Regions from separate parts of the Leclercia sp. CFBP8987 genome, predicted to be linked through region 1. Evidence: riboswitches for the same ligand, from Rfam matches in the RefSeq annotation. Region 1 holds a riboswitch; each other region holds the start of a gene.
What was found. Region 1 has a riboswitch for thiamine pyrophosphate ahead of thiB (thiamine ABC transporter substrate binding subunit). Riboswitches for the same ligand answer to the same signal wherever they lie in the genome.

Region 2: another riboswitch for thiamine pyrophosphate. It lies ahead of thiM (hydroxyethylthiazole kinase); the one in region 1 lies ahead of thiB (thiamine ABC transporter substrate binding subunit).
Region 3: another riboswitch for thiamine pyrophosphate. It lies ahead of thiC (phosphomethylpyrimidine synthase ThiC); the one in region 1 lies ahead of thiB (thiamine ABC transporter substrate binding subunit).

The regions. Positions count from the first base shown of each region.
Region 1 covers NZ_CM188255.1:747,876-753,842, forward strand. The annotation lists gene araC (arabinose operon transcriptional regulator AraC) at 1-272, shown strand, start outside; gene SOM40_RS03530 (DedA family protein) at 402-1,169, shown strand; gene thiQ (thiamine ABC transporter ATP-binding protein ThiQ) at 1,176-1,871, opposite strand; gene thiP (thiamine/thiamine pyrophosphate ABC transporter permease ThiP) at 1,855-3,465, opposite strand; gene thiB (thiamine ABC transporter substrate binding subunit) at 3,441-4,424, opposite strand; TPP riboswitch at 4,459-4,558, opposite strand; gene sgrR (HTH-type transcriptional regulator SgrR) at 4,595-5,967, opposite strand, start outside.
Region 2 covers NZ_CM188255.1:3,200,300-3,206,266, forward strand. The annotation lists gene SOM40_RS15525 (PfkB family carbohydrate kinase) at 1-928, shown strand, start outside; gene SOM40_RS15530 (GntR family transcriptional regulator) at 902-1,648, opposite strand; gene thiD (bifunctional hydroxymethylpyrimidine kinase/phosphomethylpyrimidine kinase) at 1,691-2,491, opposite strand; gene thiM (hydroxyethylthiazole kinase) at 2,488-3,258, opposite strand; TPP riboswitch at 3,294-3,390, opposite strand; gene SOM40_RS15545 (radical SAM/SPASM domain-containing protein) at 3,676-4,659, shown strand; gene SOM40_RS15550 (class I SAM-dependent methyltransferase) at 4,697-5,530, shown strand; gene SOM40_RS15555 (hypothetical protein) at 5,803-5,967, shown strand, end outside.
Region 3 covers NZ_CM188255.1:212,343-218,309, reverse strand. The annotation lists gene SOM40_RS01055 (YjaG family protein) at 129-719, opposite strand; gene nfi (deoxyribonuclease V) at 761-1,432, opposite strand; gene hemE (uroporphyrinogen decarboxylase) at 1,442-2,506, opposite strand; gene nudC (NAD(+) diphosphatase) at 2,549-3,322, opposite strand; gene rsd (sigma D regulator) at 3,418-3,915, shown strand; TPP riboswitch at 3,969-4,077, shown strand; gene thiC (phosphomethylpyrimidine synthase ThiC) at 4,154-5,967, shown strand, end outside.

The sequences.
Region 1 (5,967 bases):
ACAGCCAGTTTGATATCGCCAGCGTCGCCCAGCATGTCTGCCTGTCGCCGTCGCGTCTGTCTCACCTGTTCCGCCAGCAGCTGGGGGTGAGTGTCCTGAGCTGGCGCGAGGATCAGCGTATCAGCCAGGCCAAGCTGCTGCTCAGCACCACCCGGATGCCGATTGCCACTGTCGGACGCAACGTCGGCTTTGAGGATCAGCTCTATTTCTCCCGGGTCTTCAAAAAATGTACCGGGGCCAGCCCGAGCGAATTTCGCGCAGGCTGTGAATAGAAGGTAAATAAAACTAAACATATTCGCTGAATGCCGTTCACACCCGGTAAACTATTCAGACAATTGTTGTCTTGACGCAGCAGGCCTCTGTTCGCAGAATCCCTGCTTCGCCACCTGACCGGAACTGTTATGCAGGCATTGCTGGAACATTTCATTACCCAGTCCGTTACTTACTCGCTTATCGCTGTGGCGTTAGTGGCCTTTCTTGAATCCCTGGCGCTGGTCGGCCTGATTTTACCCGGCACGGTGATGATGACCGGTCTCGGCGCCCTGATCGGCAGCGGCGAGGTGAACTTCTGGCAGGCATGGCTGGCGGGCATCGTCGGATGTCTGCTGGGGGACTGGATCTCATTCTGGCTGGGCTGGCGCTTTAAAAAACCGCTCCACCGCTGGTCGTTCATGAAGAAGAACAAAGCCCTGCTCGATAAAACCGAGCACGCGCTGCATCAGCACAGCATGTTTACCATTCTGGTGGGCCGCTTTGTCGGCCCGACGCGTCCGCTGGTGCCGATGGTGGCGGGGATGCTGGATCTGCCGGTGACCAAGTTCATCGTGCCGAACCTGCTGGGCTGCCTGTTCTGGCCACCGATCTACTTCCTGCCGGGCATTCTGGCCGGGGCGGCCATCGATATTCCTGCCGGGGTGCAGAGCGGCGGCTTTAAGTGGCTGCTGCTGGCAACCGCGCTGCTGCTGTGGCTGGCGGCCTGGCTCTGCTGGCGGCTGTGGCGCAGCGGAAGAGCTTCCGCGGATCGTCTGAGCACTTACCTGCCGCGCGGGCGCTTATTCTGGGTAGCGCCCGTCACCCTGGGGATTGCCGTAGTGGCGCTGGTGGCCCTGGTCCGCCATCCGCTGATGCCGGTCTACGGTGAGATTTTATTGAAGGTCGTCAGCCGCTGACCGTCGTCAGTGGATCCCCAGCAGGCGCGATGCGCTGGCCTTGCCGCTCACCAGCTGTTCCGTATCGCCGTCCCAGGCGATACGGCCATCGGCAATCACCACCGACCGATGAGCGATTTTAAGCGCATCTTCCACGCTGTGGGACACCATCAACATCGTCAGGTTCTGGCGTTCACACACCTCTTTGACCAGCAGCAGCATCTCCTGACGTAACGCGGGGTCAAGCGCCGAAAAGGGCTCATCCAGTAGCAGGATCGGCTGCTCGCGTACCAGACAGCGTGCCAGTGCGACGCGCTGGCGCTGGCCACCGGAGAGCTCACCCGGCAACCGCTCCAGCAGATCGCCAATCCCCATTTGCGCCGCGATATCGCTCAGCTTCTGCTGTTGTCCGGCATTCAGCCGGAGGCCCGGATGCATGCCGAGGCCGATGTTCTGGCGCACGGTCAGGTGGGTAAAGAGATTGTTTTCCTGAAACAGCATCGACACCGGGCGTTCAGCAGGCGGCGTGTGGGTATGATCCCGTCCCTCAATCGTAATTTGGCCGTTGGCCGGTTGCAGAAAACCGGCCACCAGATTGAGGAGCGTGCTTTTCCCCGCCCCGCTGGGGCCGAGCACGGCGATCAATTCCCCCTGGCGCACGGACAGGGTGAAGCGCATCGGCAGGTGCTGATAAAGCCAGGTTACATCAGTGAGAGTTAGCATCACGCCCCGGGAGTTTTTCGATAACGGTAAATAACGCAAAGCACAGCAGCAACAGCAGCAGTGCCGTCACGGCACCGTCCTGGCTGCGATACGAGCCGATCTGCTGATACAGCCAGAACGGCAGGGTGCGGAAATCATCATTGCCAAACAGCGCCACCACCCCGAAATCACCGATCGACAGCACGCAGGCAAAGGCCAGCGCCTGCGCCAGGGGGCGTTTCAGGGCGCGGAGTTCCACCACCCTCAGCCGCTGCCAGCCATGCATGCCCAGTGAATCGCAGAGCAGGGTGTAGCGGGCGCTGAGGTCGCGCATCGGGTTTTCCAGTACCTTCAGCGCATACGGAATGGCCATCAGGGCGTTGGTGAAGATGACGATGCCATCGGCGGATTCCGGCAGGCCAACGGTGCTGTTGAACAGCAGGAAAAACCCGCTCGCCAGCACAATGCCGGGCATCGCCAGGATCAGCATCCCGCTGAGATCCAGCGCCTGCCCAGCCACCTTTGCCTGACGGGCATACAGCTCCCGGCTGGTCCACAGTAGCATCATGGTCAGCACCACGCAGAGCAGCCCCGCTCCCAGGGCAATGCGCAGCGAGGTGCCGAGCGCCTGCCACAGCACCGGCTGTTGCAGCACCGACAGCAGGTTAAGATTCAGGCCATCCACCACTACCGCCAGCAGCGGCGGGAGTAACAGCAGCAGAGCGAGAGTGATCAGCAGGCCATCGGTCAGACGGCTGCGCAGGCTATCCTGCGGATCGCGCCAGCCGGTAAGCTGGCTACTGCCCACGGCGATGGCTTTACCCAGCCGCTGGCTCAGCATCACCAGCCCCAGGCAGCAGAACATCTGCACCATCGCCAGCAGCGCCGCCCGGCCCGGATCGTAGTCGTAGCTCAGGGCCTGATAGATGGCGAGCTCAATGGTGGTGGCCTGCGGTCCGCCGCCCAGCGAGAGCACGGTGGCGAAGCTGGCAAAGCAGAGCATAAAGATCAGCGCGGCAACGGGCGGAATTTGACGGCGCAGCCACGGCCACTCTACGAAGCGGAAAAAGGACCAGCCGCGCATCCCGAGCTGAGCGGCGAGCTGGCGCTGCTCGCCAGGGATATTCTCCAGCGCCTGCAGCAGCAGCCGCGTCGCCATCGGCATGTTGAAAAAGATGTGCGCCAGCAGGATGCCCTGCAGGCCATAAGGGGAGAAGGTCCACTCCAGCCCCAGAGCCTGACAGAGCGCGGCAAGCCAGCCCTGACGCCCGTAGACGCTGAGGATACCGAATATCGCCACCAGCACCGGCAGGATCAGGGTCATGGCGCACAGGCGCAGCAGCGCCTGCCGTCCGGGGAAGCGCCGCCGGTAGAGGGCGCGGGCAAGGAAAATAGCGGGTACCACGGAGAGCAGGGCGGAAAGAAACGCCTGCCAGAACGAGAAGCGGATGACGTGCCACAGATAGCTGTCGTGCAGCAGCGCCGTGACGTCGGTGGCTGGCGCGTTAAACCACAGCGCCAGAAATGCTCCCAGGGCGACGGTCACCATCAGGATGGCGGCGATCAGCCCCGGGAGTAACCAGCCGGCGATCAGCGGCTGACGGCGCGTTGCCATTCACTGACCCAGGCGGCACGTTTCCCGGCCACTTCTTGCGGAGAGTATTCCAGTGCGGTTTGCGGTTTGACCAGGCTGTCGAAACCGGCCGGTAAAGCGACGTCAGTCACCGGGTACATCCAGTTGCCGGTTGGGATCGTATTCTGGAACGACGGCGAGACCATAAATTTCAGAAACTTCTCCGCCAGTTCCGGCTGTTTGCTGGCATAGGTGCGGGCGGCGACTTCAACCTGCAGGTAGTGACCTTCGGCAAAATCAGCGGCGGCGTAGTTCTCTTTTTTCTCCGAAATAATGTGGTACGCCGGAGAGGTGGTGTAGCTCAGCACCAGGTCGCTTTCGCCTTTCAGGAACAGCCCGTAGGCCTCGCTCCAGCCTTTGGTGACGGTAACGGTTTTGGCGGCCAGTTTCTGCCAGGCTTCCGGGGTCTTGTCCCCATACACTTTTTGCATCCACAGCAGCAGACCCAGCCCCGGGGTGCTGGTGCGCGGATCTTCGTAGATCACGCGCCATTTCTGGTCGCTCTCAACCAGCTCTTTCAGGCTCTTCGGCGGGTTTTTCAGCTTGTTTTTGTCATACACGAAGGCGAAGTAGCCATAGTCGAAGGGTACAAAGGTGTCGTTCTTCCAGCCGCCAGGAATTTTAACCGCATCGGCCGCCACGCCGCTTTTGGCGAACAGCCCGGTTTGCGTGGCCGCTTCCAGCAGGTTGTTATCGAGACCCAGCACCACGTCGGCTTTGCTGTTCTTGCCTTCCATCCGCAGACGGTTGAGCAGCGAGACGCCATCTTCCAGCGCCACGAATTTCAGCTCGCAGTTGCAGTCGGCTTCGAAGGCTTTTTTGACCGCCGGGCCAGGGCCCCAGTCGGCGGCGAAGGAGTCGTAGGTGTAGACCGTCAGGACAGGACTGGCAACGGCAGGCAGCGCAATCAGCGCCAGCAGGGGAAGAACAGTTTTGAACACTTTGCACCTCTGTATGTGAGAGTGGCAAAGGATTTTGAGCGACAGCCTCAAATCCCTTCGCCGGCGTTATCCGGATCAGGTTCGACGGGTATTTTCTCAGCACACGCTTGCGCGCAGCACCCCGTTGAGAACGACGGTATTGTAATGATTTGGTGAATATTACGAAAGTGTTAAGGTTCCGGCGGTGCAAACCACGCCGATTTAAAGTCAAACCAGCCCAGGGTATTCATGCGTAAACCGCGCATACTGCGCTGACCCTGGATCATCAGCCAGTGGTGGATCAGCGGGACAATCGCCTGCTGGGACAGCAGCTGCTGGCACCAGACGGCAAGGTTCATCTCACCCGCACGCCACTGGGCGGCGTCCTGCTGCCAGTCGCGGGGAATACAGTGCTGCAGGAGCGGGACTTCATACAGATGCGAGAACAGCGAGAAGTCGAGGGGCAGGGTGAAGTTGACGCTGTTGAGCCAGATATCGCTCACCGTCTCGCCGCGATGCCACTCCTCATAGCTGACTTCCTGAATGTTTAACGTCACCTGCTCGGCGGCCAGAAGTTCGCTCATCATTCGGGCGATCACCCGGTGCTCGATATGTTCGCGGTAGAAGGTCAGGGTGAGGCTCTCCAGCCCGGCCGGTTTGTCGCCGCGTCCCGGGCGGGCGTGGTGCCAGCGCGGCAGCAGGCCATACGCCGGGAACCAGTAGGATTGATATACCTCCTCGGCCTGGTAGATCAGGTTCGCCGGGGAGAGGATCCGGCTTACCCACTGCCGCACCTCTGCGCTGGCGCCGCGGTGGGAGCGGGCGTCGAACAGCAGATAGTAGCAGCCCTCTTCCAGCCGGCTCTCCACCGCTTTTTCCCCCTCGGTGGGCCCTTCCAGCGTCAGGCCGACGCTCAGCTCTTCGTTGATATCCGGCAGGACCCAGACGTTGACCTCATCAATCAGCGCCCGGTAACCAAAGTAGTCATCGAAGGCGCGGATCTTCAGCTGGTTATTGTTGTTGCGGGAGACCGCATACGGCCCGGTGCCCACCGGCTGGCTGGCAAAGTTATGCATCGATTCCCACTCGCGCGGCAGGATCATCGACGGCACATATCCCAGCAACCATGGCAGCCAGCGGTCGGGCTGCGAGAGCTGAATATCCAGGGTCCAGGCGGTGGGGGACTGGACCCGGGTAATGTGTGAATAGAGGGGCAGCTCGCGGGCGCGCTGCAGGGTGGCAATGACGTCGGCCATCTCCAGCTCACGTCCATGATGAAAATGGATGCCGGGCCGCAAGAAAAAGCGCCAGTGCAACGGGGAAAGTTGCTGCCAGTGGTGGGCAATGTCGGCTTCCAGTTCCCCGTTTTCCTCATTTATGCGCGTCAGGCCGCTAAAGATCTGCCGTGCCATATGGGTTTCGGAGCGTCGTAGTGCGCTGCCCGGTAACAGGTTTTTCATCGGGCGATAGTAGAGCACCCGCAGGATATGCCTGCCCTGGCGAAAGCTGCGGCCCAGGTGGGAGACCAGCATCTGGCGTACCGCGGCCTTGTCACCCACCAGCT
Region 2 (5,967 bases), 2.4 Mb from region 1:
CGCATTACATGCCACCCGCCCGGTCACGGTACTGGGGGCAGCGGTGATTGACGTTATCGCCGATGCCTACGCCCTGCCCTGGCGCGGGTGTGATATCGAACTCAAACAGCAGGGCGTCAACATCGGCGGCTGCGCGTTAAACATTGCCATCGCCCTGAAACGCCTGGGGATCACCGCACAAAATGCGCTGCCCGTCGGCCATGGCGTGTGGGCGGACATTATTCGTCAAGCGATGGCCAGACAGGATCTTCACAGCGTGGTGGAAGCCGAAACCGGCGATAACGGCTGGTGCCTGGCGCTGGTGGAGCCTGACGGCGAGCGAACGTTTATGTCGTTTAGCGGGGTGGAGAATCAGTGGCAGCAGCCCTGGCTTGATGCGCTTAACGTGCCGCAAAATAGTCTGGTCTATCTGTCCGGTTATCAGCTGGCATCGCCATGCGGTGAGTTACTGACGGGCTGGCTGGAAGGCCTTCAGGACGTGACCACGTTCATCGACTTTGGGCCACGGATTGCGGATATTCCTGATGCGCTGATGACACGGATTATGGCCTGCAAGCCGATCGTGTCGCTCAATCGCCAGGAGGCACAACTTGCCGCTGAAAGATGGGGTGTAGAGGATGAGATGCTAGGTGCCCACTGGCAGCAACGGTTCGGCTCAGTGCTGATTGTCCGTCACGACAAAGATGGTGCGATTTGGTATGACGCTGACGCCTCGGGTCATGTTCCTGCCTTTCCGGCCACCGTGGTCGACACCATTGGTGCAGGCGACAGCCACGCGGGCGGCACGCTTGCCGGCCTGGCGGCGGGATGGGATATTGCTGACGCCGTGATGCTGGGCAATGCCGTGGCCGCTTGGGTGGTCAGCCATCGCGGGGGAGATTGCGCCCCCACGCGCGAGGAGTTACTCCTCGCACACAAAAACGTATAGATCGCTGCGACAGTAGCTGATGCTGTACTCGATGGGCCGGTGTTGCTGGTCAAGCGCAACCTGCTTGATCACCAGCACCGGTATTTTGTCATCCATTTTAATGTGGGTCTGAAATTCAATGTCCGGCATGCGGGCACTGACGCGAGAACGGGTACGCTGCGGAAAGATATTCTGGCTGCGGAAGTAGTCGTACAGCGAAATACCAATGGCGTCCGGGTCCTGGATCAGTGCCACCGGAACCCAGGATTCTTCAATCGAGACGGCGTCATCATCTACGTAGCGAATACGTTTCAGCAGAAAGACATCACTTTCCGGGGCAATCGACAACTGAGCAGCGACCTCTTCCGGACACTTCACCACGCGCTTATTGACCCATAGCGTATTGGGCTTTTTACCGCCCAGCACCACCTGCTGAGAAAACCCGCGCGCTTCTTTGAGTGAATATTCAAAAATGTTATTGATTTGCGTCCCGTAGCCACGGGCGCGCGTCACCACACCCTCTGCTTCCAGCGCCTGCATCGCTTTACGCACGGTAATGCGCGACACCCCGGTCAACTGGCTCAGATCGCGCTCGCCTGGCAGAATATTTCCATGCTCCAGCACCCCGCTGCGCACCGCATTTTTTACGGTTTCGGCAAACTTCAGATACAGCGGCGTATTGTCAGGGGCAGCGATCCGTTCAGTCAGTTGAGCAATTAGTCGGGTATGCGCTTGTTCCATCTCTGTTTTTCTCAGGCCTGATGTGTCCTGCCAGTATAAGGCTTACCACCATGCATGAAAATGGTGTACCGGACCAATACCGTGACCCACCTCCAGACTATCGGCTTTGGCCAGCGCGGCAGAGAGCCAGCGCTTGGCTTCCTGCACCGTATCAGGCCAGTTGTCATGGCGTGGACGCAGCGCAGCCAGCGCGGCGGAGAGGGTGCAGCCGGTGCCGTGGGTGTTTTTAGTGTTGATGCGCGGGGCGGTAAAGCGCGTGGCTCCGTCGCGGGTGAACAGCCAGTCGGGGCTTTCAGCGTCATCCAGATGACCGCCCTTCATCAGCACCGCACCGCAACCCAGGGCGAGTAACGCAGTGCCCTGCTCTTTCATTTCTCGCTCGTTTTGTGCATGCGGGGCATCCAGCAGTGCCGCCGCTTCGGGCAAGTTGGGGGTGATCAGCGCCACCTGCGGCAACAGCTTTTTACGCAGTGTGTCGACGGCGGAGGGTGACAGCAGCGGATCGCCGCTTTTCGCCAGCATCACCGTGTCCAGCACCACGTTTTTGACCCGATGCCGCAGGAGCTGCTCCGCCACGGCCTCGACGATATCGGTTTCGGCCAACATGCCGATCTTGGTGGTGTCGATGCGCACATCGCTGAACACCGACTCCAGCTGCGCCGCCACGAAGTCCGGCTCGATGCGATAGACCGACTGCACCCCGCGGGTGTTCTGCGCCACCAGGGCGGTGATCACCGAGCAGCCGTACGCCCCAAGCGCCGAGAAGGTTTTCAGGTCGGCCTGGATCCCGGCTCCGCCGCTCGGGTCGGTGCCGGCGATGGTGAGGGCATTTATTCGTTTCATGGTTGCGCCCCCAGATCCCAAAGGGCATCCAGAAACGCCGGGGCAAAACTGCCCGGACCACGACTCTGCGCTGCCGCCAGCGTCCCGGCCCGTTTCATCCAGCCGCAGGCCGCGGCGATATTATCCAGTCGGTCGCCTGGCAGTGAGCAGCTGGCCGCCACGACCGCCGACAGGGCGCAACCGGTGCCCACCACGCGGGTCATCAGCGGATCGCCGCCGGTAATGGTCAGGGTCCGCAGCCCGTCAGTAACGTAATCCACCTCCCCGGTCACCGCCACAATCGCATTAGTCTGCCGGGCCAGCGCCTGGGCTGCCGGCAGCGCGCTGGCGGCGGTATCGGTGGTGTCAACGCCGCGCCCGCCTGCACTCATCCCGGCAAGGGCCAGAATTTCAGAGGCATTGCCGCGAATGGCTGCCGGTTTGAGGGCGAGAATTTGCTGACAAAAACGGGTCCGGTACGCCAGGGCGCCAACGGCCACCGGATCGAGCGTCCAGGGTTTACCCACCGCCACCGCGCTTTCAATCGCCCGGCGCATCGCCTGAGCACGCGAGGCGGTCAGGGTCCCGACGTTAATCAGCAGCGCATCGGCAATAGCGGAGAACTGTTCAGCCTCTTCGGCTTCGATCACCATCGCCGGTGATGCGCCGAGGGCCAGCAATACGTTGGCGGTAAAGGTCTGCACCACGTCGTTGGTCATACAGTGGGTCAGCGGGGAACGGGTTCGGAAATGGTGTAAGGCGTGTAAATTGAGCAGGTCAGGCTGCATGGTATCGCTCCTGCCTTGCGCGAAGAAGCGATTGCCCGGAGGGCATCTGACTTCCCTACGCTGGCATTATCCAGATCAGGTGGTACGGGTATTTCTCAGCCTTCACAAAGAAGGGCACCCCGAGTCATTGATGTAACGGTAACGTTATCACCGCCAGCGATGATAGCAGTCCTCTCACGCTTGTAAAACCATTTGTCCAGCCCCCTTCTATGCGCAGAAAAAGCTGGTGAACCACTGTCTGTTGCGCCATTAACTCCCCCGCCACCTGGGTTAAGCTGTGGTCATACTGCTTGGGGTGCGCATAATGTCGCTCAGCGCCTTAAGGAAAATTTTTATCATGCGCCGTATTCAGGTTTTCAGCCGGGTGGCCGATATAAATACGTAGTGACTGAGCGTTTAAGCGGCAGGAGAGTAACAATGGATTATTTTGAGCAAATCAGTTTTGCTTCAGATGAAAGCATCAAAAATCTGCTGGACAGTCGGCGCAGCGCGGCAATGACCGAATCGCAAAAGCAGATCATGTTTAAGCGCCACGTTGAAATCGTCAACCTTGAGCTTTCTTACAACTGCAACCGCAAGTGTGATTACTGCCCGGTCAGCTTCTCCAACCGGCAGTCGCTTCAGCGCTTTATGGATACGGTAACGCTGGAGAAAATCTGCGGCGAACTAGCAGCAATCCGCTACGAAAACCGTATTTCACTGAACTTATATAACGAGCCGCTGCTGGATTTGGATCTGGAGCGTAAAATCGGCTTGATCAAGCAGGCGCTGCCTTATACCCATATTGCCTTTAACAGCAACGGTGATTTCCTTGATATAGCCCGCCTAAGTACGCTTTCTGACAGCGGTCTGAACAATATTTGTGTGACTCTACATCCGCCCTCCAACGTGGTTCAGAAACCGTCGGCAATTTACCGTCGGGTGACCAAACTGCTTGATAAGCTAGAGTGCAGGCATAAGCTCCCCGATTTCGATGTAGATACGGTGCTTAATTCCACCTCGGTCCTTTTCAGCCATCGTGGCGTGCAGATTAAAATTCAGTGGCCGGACTGGCGGAAATACGGCACCAACCGCGCCGGGGTTTTAATCGAGCATGCGGCCTCGTCAACGATCCGTACCAGCCCCTGTGTGAAGCCCTTTCGTGAATTCACCATTTTTTACGATGGCACGGTGCAACCCTGTTGCGAAAGTTTCCTGGACGACAAAACCAACCTCGCCCCGGCGGGAAATCTGAATGACGCGTCAATATTTGACGTCTACGCCTCAAAAACCCTGAGCGGATTCCGCCGTGGGCTGTTTGATTTCGGGCTGAAGAAAGGGATTTGCGCCACCTGTACGGTGGCTGACTTCACCACTCTGGAAGAAGACGTTGAACGCAAACTTATTTTGCAATCCTTGTAATCAACACACTTACGAACCGGACTTAGGTAATAACAGAATGAACAGTGTGGAACAGTTAATTTTAGCGGAAGCAGACTATTTTCATCCGATGCTGGCGCGCGCTCAGCAATCAACGGTCGAGCAGCGTGAAGCCTGGCGTCGCGAGACTATTCGCGAACGTCAGGAGCGTATCTCTCTGGAACTGTTCGATATTCTCAACGGCGTGGTGAAATATGGCCCATTTACCGGGTTGCATCTGGATCGCGAGACTTGGTGGGGCAAACTCGATCTCGGTTCTCAGTGCCTTGGACTTTATGAGAAAGAGATCCTCAATCTGATCGATGCCATTGAGGCCGGTCACTACAGCACGTTTATTGATATCGGTGCGGCCGATGGCTATTACGCCATCGGCATGCTGGTGTCCGGTAAAGTCGGCAGAACCATATGTTTTGAGCAGACGGAAAAAGGCCGCAGCGTGATTGCTGAGAACTGGAAAAAGAACAACTCCGTGGGAGAACTTACCATAATGGGCGAAGCCAATGCCGCAAGTTTTGCCGCCCTGAACCCAGTAGCCCTTGAAAATGCCTTTGTGCTGGTGGATGTTGAAGGGTTTGAATTCGAACTCCTTACCAACGAAGTGTTGAGCTTGCTGAGATCCTCAACGGTGGTCATTGAAATCCACCACTGGATGGACAACTTCCTTTGCAAATACAGCAATTTCCTGCGTCACGCGGACAGCTATTTTGATGTGACTGTGATTGAACGAGTAGAACGTGAGACCAGCAATTTGCCTGAGCTGCGTGATTTCACTGATGACAACCGCTTGCTGCTCACTTCCGAGCGCCGCCCTGGGGTCATGCGTTTCCTTAAGATGACACCTAAAGCGCAGTGAACACCAGTAAAAAAAGCCCCACCGTTAAGGTTCAAAGCGGGGCTTTTTATTGATTTACTTTGGTGCCTGCGACGCCCTGATTATTCCCATCTTTTTAGCTATTCGTGCTAAGTGTGATCTTCATCAAATAGCAAAACCCTGCATTCCGCGATAGTCACCCCACGTCACTACTGCGTTACTACTATAGATATACGCAGTTAACGGCTGGCTTAATGGAATGAATGAGCAATTATCAGGGAATGAGAAATTCTTAAACTCGATAAGGTTAATGTATGAAAAAGATTCTGTTGGTGGGTGTGGTTGCTGCATTGCTGGCGGGCTGCGTCTCCGAAGAGCAGCGGTTAGCGCAGTGTGAAGCAAAGGGCGTCAGCCGTGATGCGTGCTATATCGCAGACCAGAACCGTCAGGCCACGATCAATGCTGCTGCCGAAAAACAG
Region 3 (5,967 bases), 540 kb from region 1:
AAAAAGCACTCTCCTGCATACACGCACCGATAGCCACTTTTTTTCGCCCCCCAAATGTAGACCAGACGGGGGGCAGAAGGGAAGAGTACAGGTATGACAAAACAGGCGTAAAATCACGTTTTATTGTTTCACTGGTGAAGATTTATACCAATGTTACTCTCGCCAGCCTCACGCAAGTCTGCACGCAGACCTTTGATCAGCTCGATATCGCGTTCTTCGCACTCTGCCAGCAAACGGAATATTTCCCACTGAATGTCCCATTCCTGCTCAACCGCCGGGTTTAAACGGAGCTCTTCATCGGTCATTTCCCGACCTTCCTGGGTCATCTCCAGCATCGCCACTGACGTAATTGAAGCCTTACTGACTTCGATGGCATGCTCGAGCGTTTCGCCACTCAGGCGCGAGTGAATCAGTTCACTTAATGCCACGCAGGCATCAATCGCCGGATAGACGCCATAGACATCATAGTCATCAGCCGCCGGGATCGCCTCTTCCAGCTTATCGAGCTGAGAATCGAAGTTCACCTTCGCATCTTTGACCGTCAGCGTCTCCCACACCAGATCGAGAATACGGCGATACAGCTGGCCGTCACCAAATTCGGTCTGCTTGCAGAACATGGCGTAGTTCGGGTACATGCGTTCGCACAGACAGGCCATAAAGGTGACATGCTGCCAGCTTTCCAGCTTCTCGAGGCGCAGGTGAATCGGGTTTTGTAACATGATGATGTCTCGAATCGAAAATTAGCGGCAGTTTACCTGAATCAGCGCTGAATTTCCTGCCAACGAACAAAAGCCGGACGCCCGGAAGCCACCGCATCGGCCCAGCGGGTCGGCTCGGGTAATCGATAGCCTTTCATGCAGCGCTGAACCCACGCCAGGGCGGTGTCAGTACTGACGCGATGACCGGTGGCGATGAACAGCGGATTACAGCGCGCCTTGCTGCGCCAGACCCAGGCCAGCTGCTCGCCTTTGTCCATCAAGGGTGCCAGCGCGCCGGGTTCGGCCGACAGGGGTTCAAACTTGCCGCAGAGGCGCTTTTTCGCCACCCCGATGGTCGGGACATCTACCAGCATGCCGAAATGGCTGGCGACGCCGAGACGGCGCGGATGGGAGATCCCGTGGCCATCTACGAACAGCAGATCGGGTCTTCGGGAAAGCTGATCCCACGCCGCCAGCAGCGCGGGATATTCACGAAAAGAGAGGAAGCCGGGGATATAGGGCATGGTGGTGGCAATGCGCGCCACCTGGTACTCCACCAGCTCCAGCCCGGGCCAGGTCAGGAGCACTATCGCCGCCCGCGTCACCTCTCCACCCTGCTCAAACCCGACATCCGCCCCGGCAATCAGCGCGGGTGGGTCTTTATCCAGCCGGTCTTCACGGGAGACCGACGCAGCCAGTTTAAGTTGTTGAGCGCGAAGTGATGCAAGATCCATAACGACTCCTTAGAGGTGATACTGGGCAGAAAGTCGGTGCACCGCCTCCACAAACACGCCTGCATGTTCTGGCGGTACATCCTGATGAATACCGTGCCCCAGGTTAAACACATGGCCCTCGCCCTGACCGAAGCCCGCCAGAATGGTCGCGACTTCTTCTTCAATACGGGCGGCCGGAGCATACAGCATAGACGGATCCATGTTGCCCTGCAGGGCGACTTTGTCTCCTACGCGGCGGCGAGCATCGGCAATATCGGTGGTCCAGTCGAGGCCCAGCGCATCACAACCGGTTGCTGCCAGGGCTTCCAGCCACTGACCACCGCCTTTGGTGAACAGGGTTACCGGCACGCGACGGCCTTCGTTTTCACGCAGCAGGCCATCGACGATTTTATGCATGTAGTAGAGCGAGAATTGCTGATAATCGCGACCCGTCAGCACGCCACCCCAGGTATCGAAGATCATCACCGACTGGGCGCCCGCTTTGATCTGCGCGTTCAGGTACAGGGTGACGCTTTTCGCCAGCTTATCCAGCAGGGCATGCAGCGCCAGCGGATCGGCATACATCATCTTCTTGATGACGGTAAAGGCTTTGCTGCTGCCGCCTTCGATCATGTAGGTCGCCAGCGTCCACGGGCTGCCGGAGAAGCCGATTAGCGGCACCTCGCCTTTCAGCTCGCGACGAATGGTACGCACCGCATTCATCACATAACCGAGCTCCTGCTCCGGGTCCGGGATCGGCAGATTGTCGATATCCGCTTTGCTCTTAATCGGCGAGCTAAAGCGCGGGCCTTCGCCGGTCTCAAAGTACAGGCCCAGCCCCATGGCGTCCGGGATGGTCAGGATGTCAGAGAAGAGGATCGCCGCGTCCAGCGGATAGCGGCGCAGCGGCTGAAGCGTCACTTCGCAGGCCAGCTCCGCATTTTTGCACAGCGACATAAAATCGCCCGCCTGCGCGCGCGTGGCTTTGTACTCCGGCAAATAGCGGCCCGCCTGGCGCATCATCCATACCGGAGTGACATCAACGGGTTGGCGCAGCAGCGCACGCAGATAACGATCGTTCTTCAGTTCGGTCATTTTTGCAGTTCCTTAAGCGTCTTATCTCCAGTGTAACATGTCTCACACATCGTCAGCCCGACACATTGCCACCGTATCTTCTATCAGCCGGCGCGCCACGGTACCGGGCGGTGGCAGCAGCGGCAAATCGTCGTAGCGATACCAGTCGGCGGACAGCAACTCTTTCGGGTCGATGACGATCTCGCCGCTGTCGTACTCGGCCATAAAGGCGGTCATCAGCGATTGCGGGAACGGCCACGGCTGGGAAGTGACATAGCGCAGGTTCTTCACCTTGATGCCGCTCTCCTCCATCACTTCCCGCGCCACGGCCTGCTCGAGGGTTTCGCCCACTTCGACAAACCCGGCCAGTACGGTATGTACCCCGTTGCGATGACGAGTGTGTTGCGCCAGCAAAATGGAATCATCCCGGCGGATGGCGACGATGATGCACGGGGCAATTTGCGGGTAATAGCGTTCCCGGCAGTGGCTGCAGAGCATCGCCCACTCGGTTTTGCTCGGGTGCATGGTGTGGCCGCAGTAGCCACAGAATTTATGCGAGCGATAAAACTCGGCCAACTGCACAGCACGACCCGCCAGCTGGAACAGGCCAACCTCGAGATCGAGCACCTGGCGCACCGATCCCATATCGTGACGGCGATTTTGTTGGATCAACCACACAGAATCGCCTTTCCACTCACCAATATTTAGTGCGTGTTGCCCCGCAAGATCGAAATTATTTGCTTCGCCATAGGGTAATTCACCACCGGGCAACCATAATTTTTGTTCATGGCTGACTAACCACCAGCCGCGATCCGATTTTTCAATTATACGATCCATATCTATTGCACTACCTTTGCTTCACAGGCATGTTGGTAACATTACTATTACATTTTGGGTGGGCAGCTTTTAATCTTAACCTTGCGGAGTCAAACATGCTAAACCAGCTAGAAAACCTGACAGAGCGCGTTGGCGGAAGTAACAAACTGGTCGATCGCTGGCTGCACGTGCGTAAACATCTGCTTGTTGCCTATTACAATCTCGTTGGCATTAAGCCTGGCAAAGAATCTTATATGCGCCTCAACGAAAAAGCGCTGGACGATTTTTGTCAGAGTCTGGTCGATTACCTTTCTAACGGGCATTTCAATATTTATGAGCGCATTATCCGTGACCTGGAAGGTGATAGCCCGCAGTTAGCCGCCACCAGACTCTACCCCCTGCTGGAAGCCAATACTCAGCAAATCATGGATTACTACGACTCCACGCTCGAAAACGCCATCGATCAGGATAACTATCTCGAATTCCAGCAGGCGCTCTCCGATATCGGCGAGGCGCTGGAGCAACGCTTCACCCTGGAAGACAACCTGATCGCCCTTGCGCTGGATCACAATCTGAAAGTGAGTAACGAAGATAACGTCGCCCGACCGGCTTGAGTTATTTCTCGTTAACGCGTAGTTTACATTCACTGCTCCCGCTGTAGGGGAGCATATTCTTGTCGGAGTGCCCAGTGCGAAAGCCGGGCTGAGACCGTTAATTCGGGATCCGCGGAACCTGATCAGGTTAAGACCTGCGAAGGGAACAAGAGTCAATTTATTGTATCGCCCAAGGGCGATCCTCTCTTGCTTCATCCGTCGTCTGACAAGCCACTTCCTGAACTTACTGGAACGAGCTATGTCTGCCACAAAAATGACCCGCCGCGAACAGCGCGCACACGCCCAACACTTTATCGACACCCTGGAAGGCACCGCTTTCCCTAACTCGAAACGCATCTATCTGACGGGTTCGCAGGATGATATCCGCGTGCCAATGCGCGAGATCCAGCTCAGCCCGACGCTGATCGGCGGCAGCAAAGAGAACCCGCAGTTTGAAGAGAACGAAGCGGTACCGGTCTACGACACCTCCGGGCCTTATGGCGATCCGGCGATTGCCATTAACGTCCAGCAGGGGCTGGCCAGGGTGCGCCAGCCGTGGATTGACGCCCGCAACGACTGCGAAGCCCTGAACGAGCAAAGCTCGGCCTATACCCGGGAGCGGCTGGCCGACGACGGTCTGGACGAGCTGCGCTTCACCGGCCTGCTGACGCCGAAGCGTGCCAGAGCGGGCAAGTGCGTGACCCAGTTGCACTACGCCCGCCAGGGGATCGTGACGCCGGAGATGGAGTTTATCGCCATCCGCGAAAACATGGGCCGCGAGCGCATTCGTGGTGAAGTGCTGCGCCATCAGCATCCGGGCGAAGGCTTTGGTGCCCGCCTGCCGGAGAACATCACCCCGGAATTTGTCCGTGACGAAGTGGCCGCGGGTCGCGCCATTATCCCGGCCAACATCAACCACCCGGAATCAGAGCCGATGATCATCGGGCGTAACTTCCTGGTGAAGGTGAACGCCAACATCGGTAATTCGGCAGTCACCTCCTCCATCGAAGAAGAGGTAGAGAAACTGGTCTGGTCCACCCGCTGGGGTGCGGACACGGTGATGGACCTCTCTACCGGGCGCTATATTCACGAAACCCGCGAGTGGATCCTGCGTAACAGCCCGGTGCCGATCGGGACGGTACCTATCTACCAGGCGCTGGAGAAGGTAAACGGCATTGCGGAAGATCTCACCTGGGAAGCGTTCCGCGATACCCTGCTGGAGCAGGCCGAGCAGGGCGTGGACTACTTCACCATTCATGCAGGCGTGCTGCTGCGCTACGTGCCGATGACCGCTAAACGCCTGACCGGCATCGTCTCCCGCGGCGGTTCGATCATGGCGAAATGGTGCCTCTCCCATCATCAGGAGAACTTCCTGTATGAGCACTTCCGCGAGATCTGCGAAATCTGCGCCGCGTACGACGTCTCCCTGTCGCTGGGCGACGGCTTGCGTCCGGGCTCCATTCGCGACGCCAACGACGAAGCGCAGTTTGCCGAACTCCATACCCTGGGCGAGCTGACCAAAATCGCCTGGGAGTATGACGTCCAGGTGATGATTGAAGGTCCGGGCCACGTGCCAATGCAGATGATCCGCCGCAACATGACCGAGGAGCTGGAGCACTGCCACGAAGCGCCGTTCTACACCCTCGGACCGTTGACCACCGATATCGCACCGGGCTATGACCACTTCACCTCCGGGATTGGTGCGGCGATGATCGGCTGGTTTGGCTGCGCCATGCTTTGCTACGTCACGCCGAAAGAGCACCTTGGCCTGCCGAACAAAGAGGACGTCAAACAGGGACTGATTACCTACAAGATTGCTGCCCATGCCGCCGACCTGGCGAAGGGCCATCCGGGGGCACAGATCCGCGATAACGCCATGTCGAAAGCGCGCTTCGAATTCCGCTGGGAAGATCAGTTCAACCTCGCCCTCGACCCGTTCACCGCCCGCGCCTATCACGACGAAACCCTGCCCCAGGAGTCCGGCAAAGTGGCGCACTTCTGCTCCATGTGTGGACCGAAATTCTGCTCGATGAAAATCAGCCAGGAGGTGCGGGATTACGCCGCGGCGCAGAC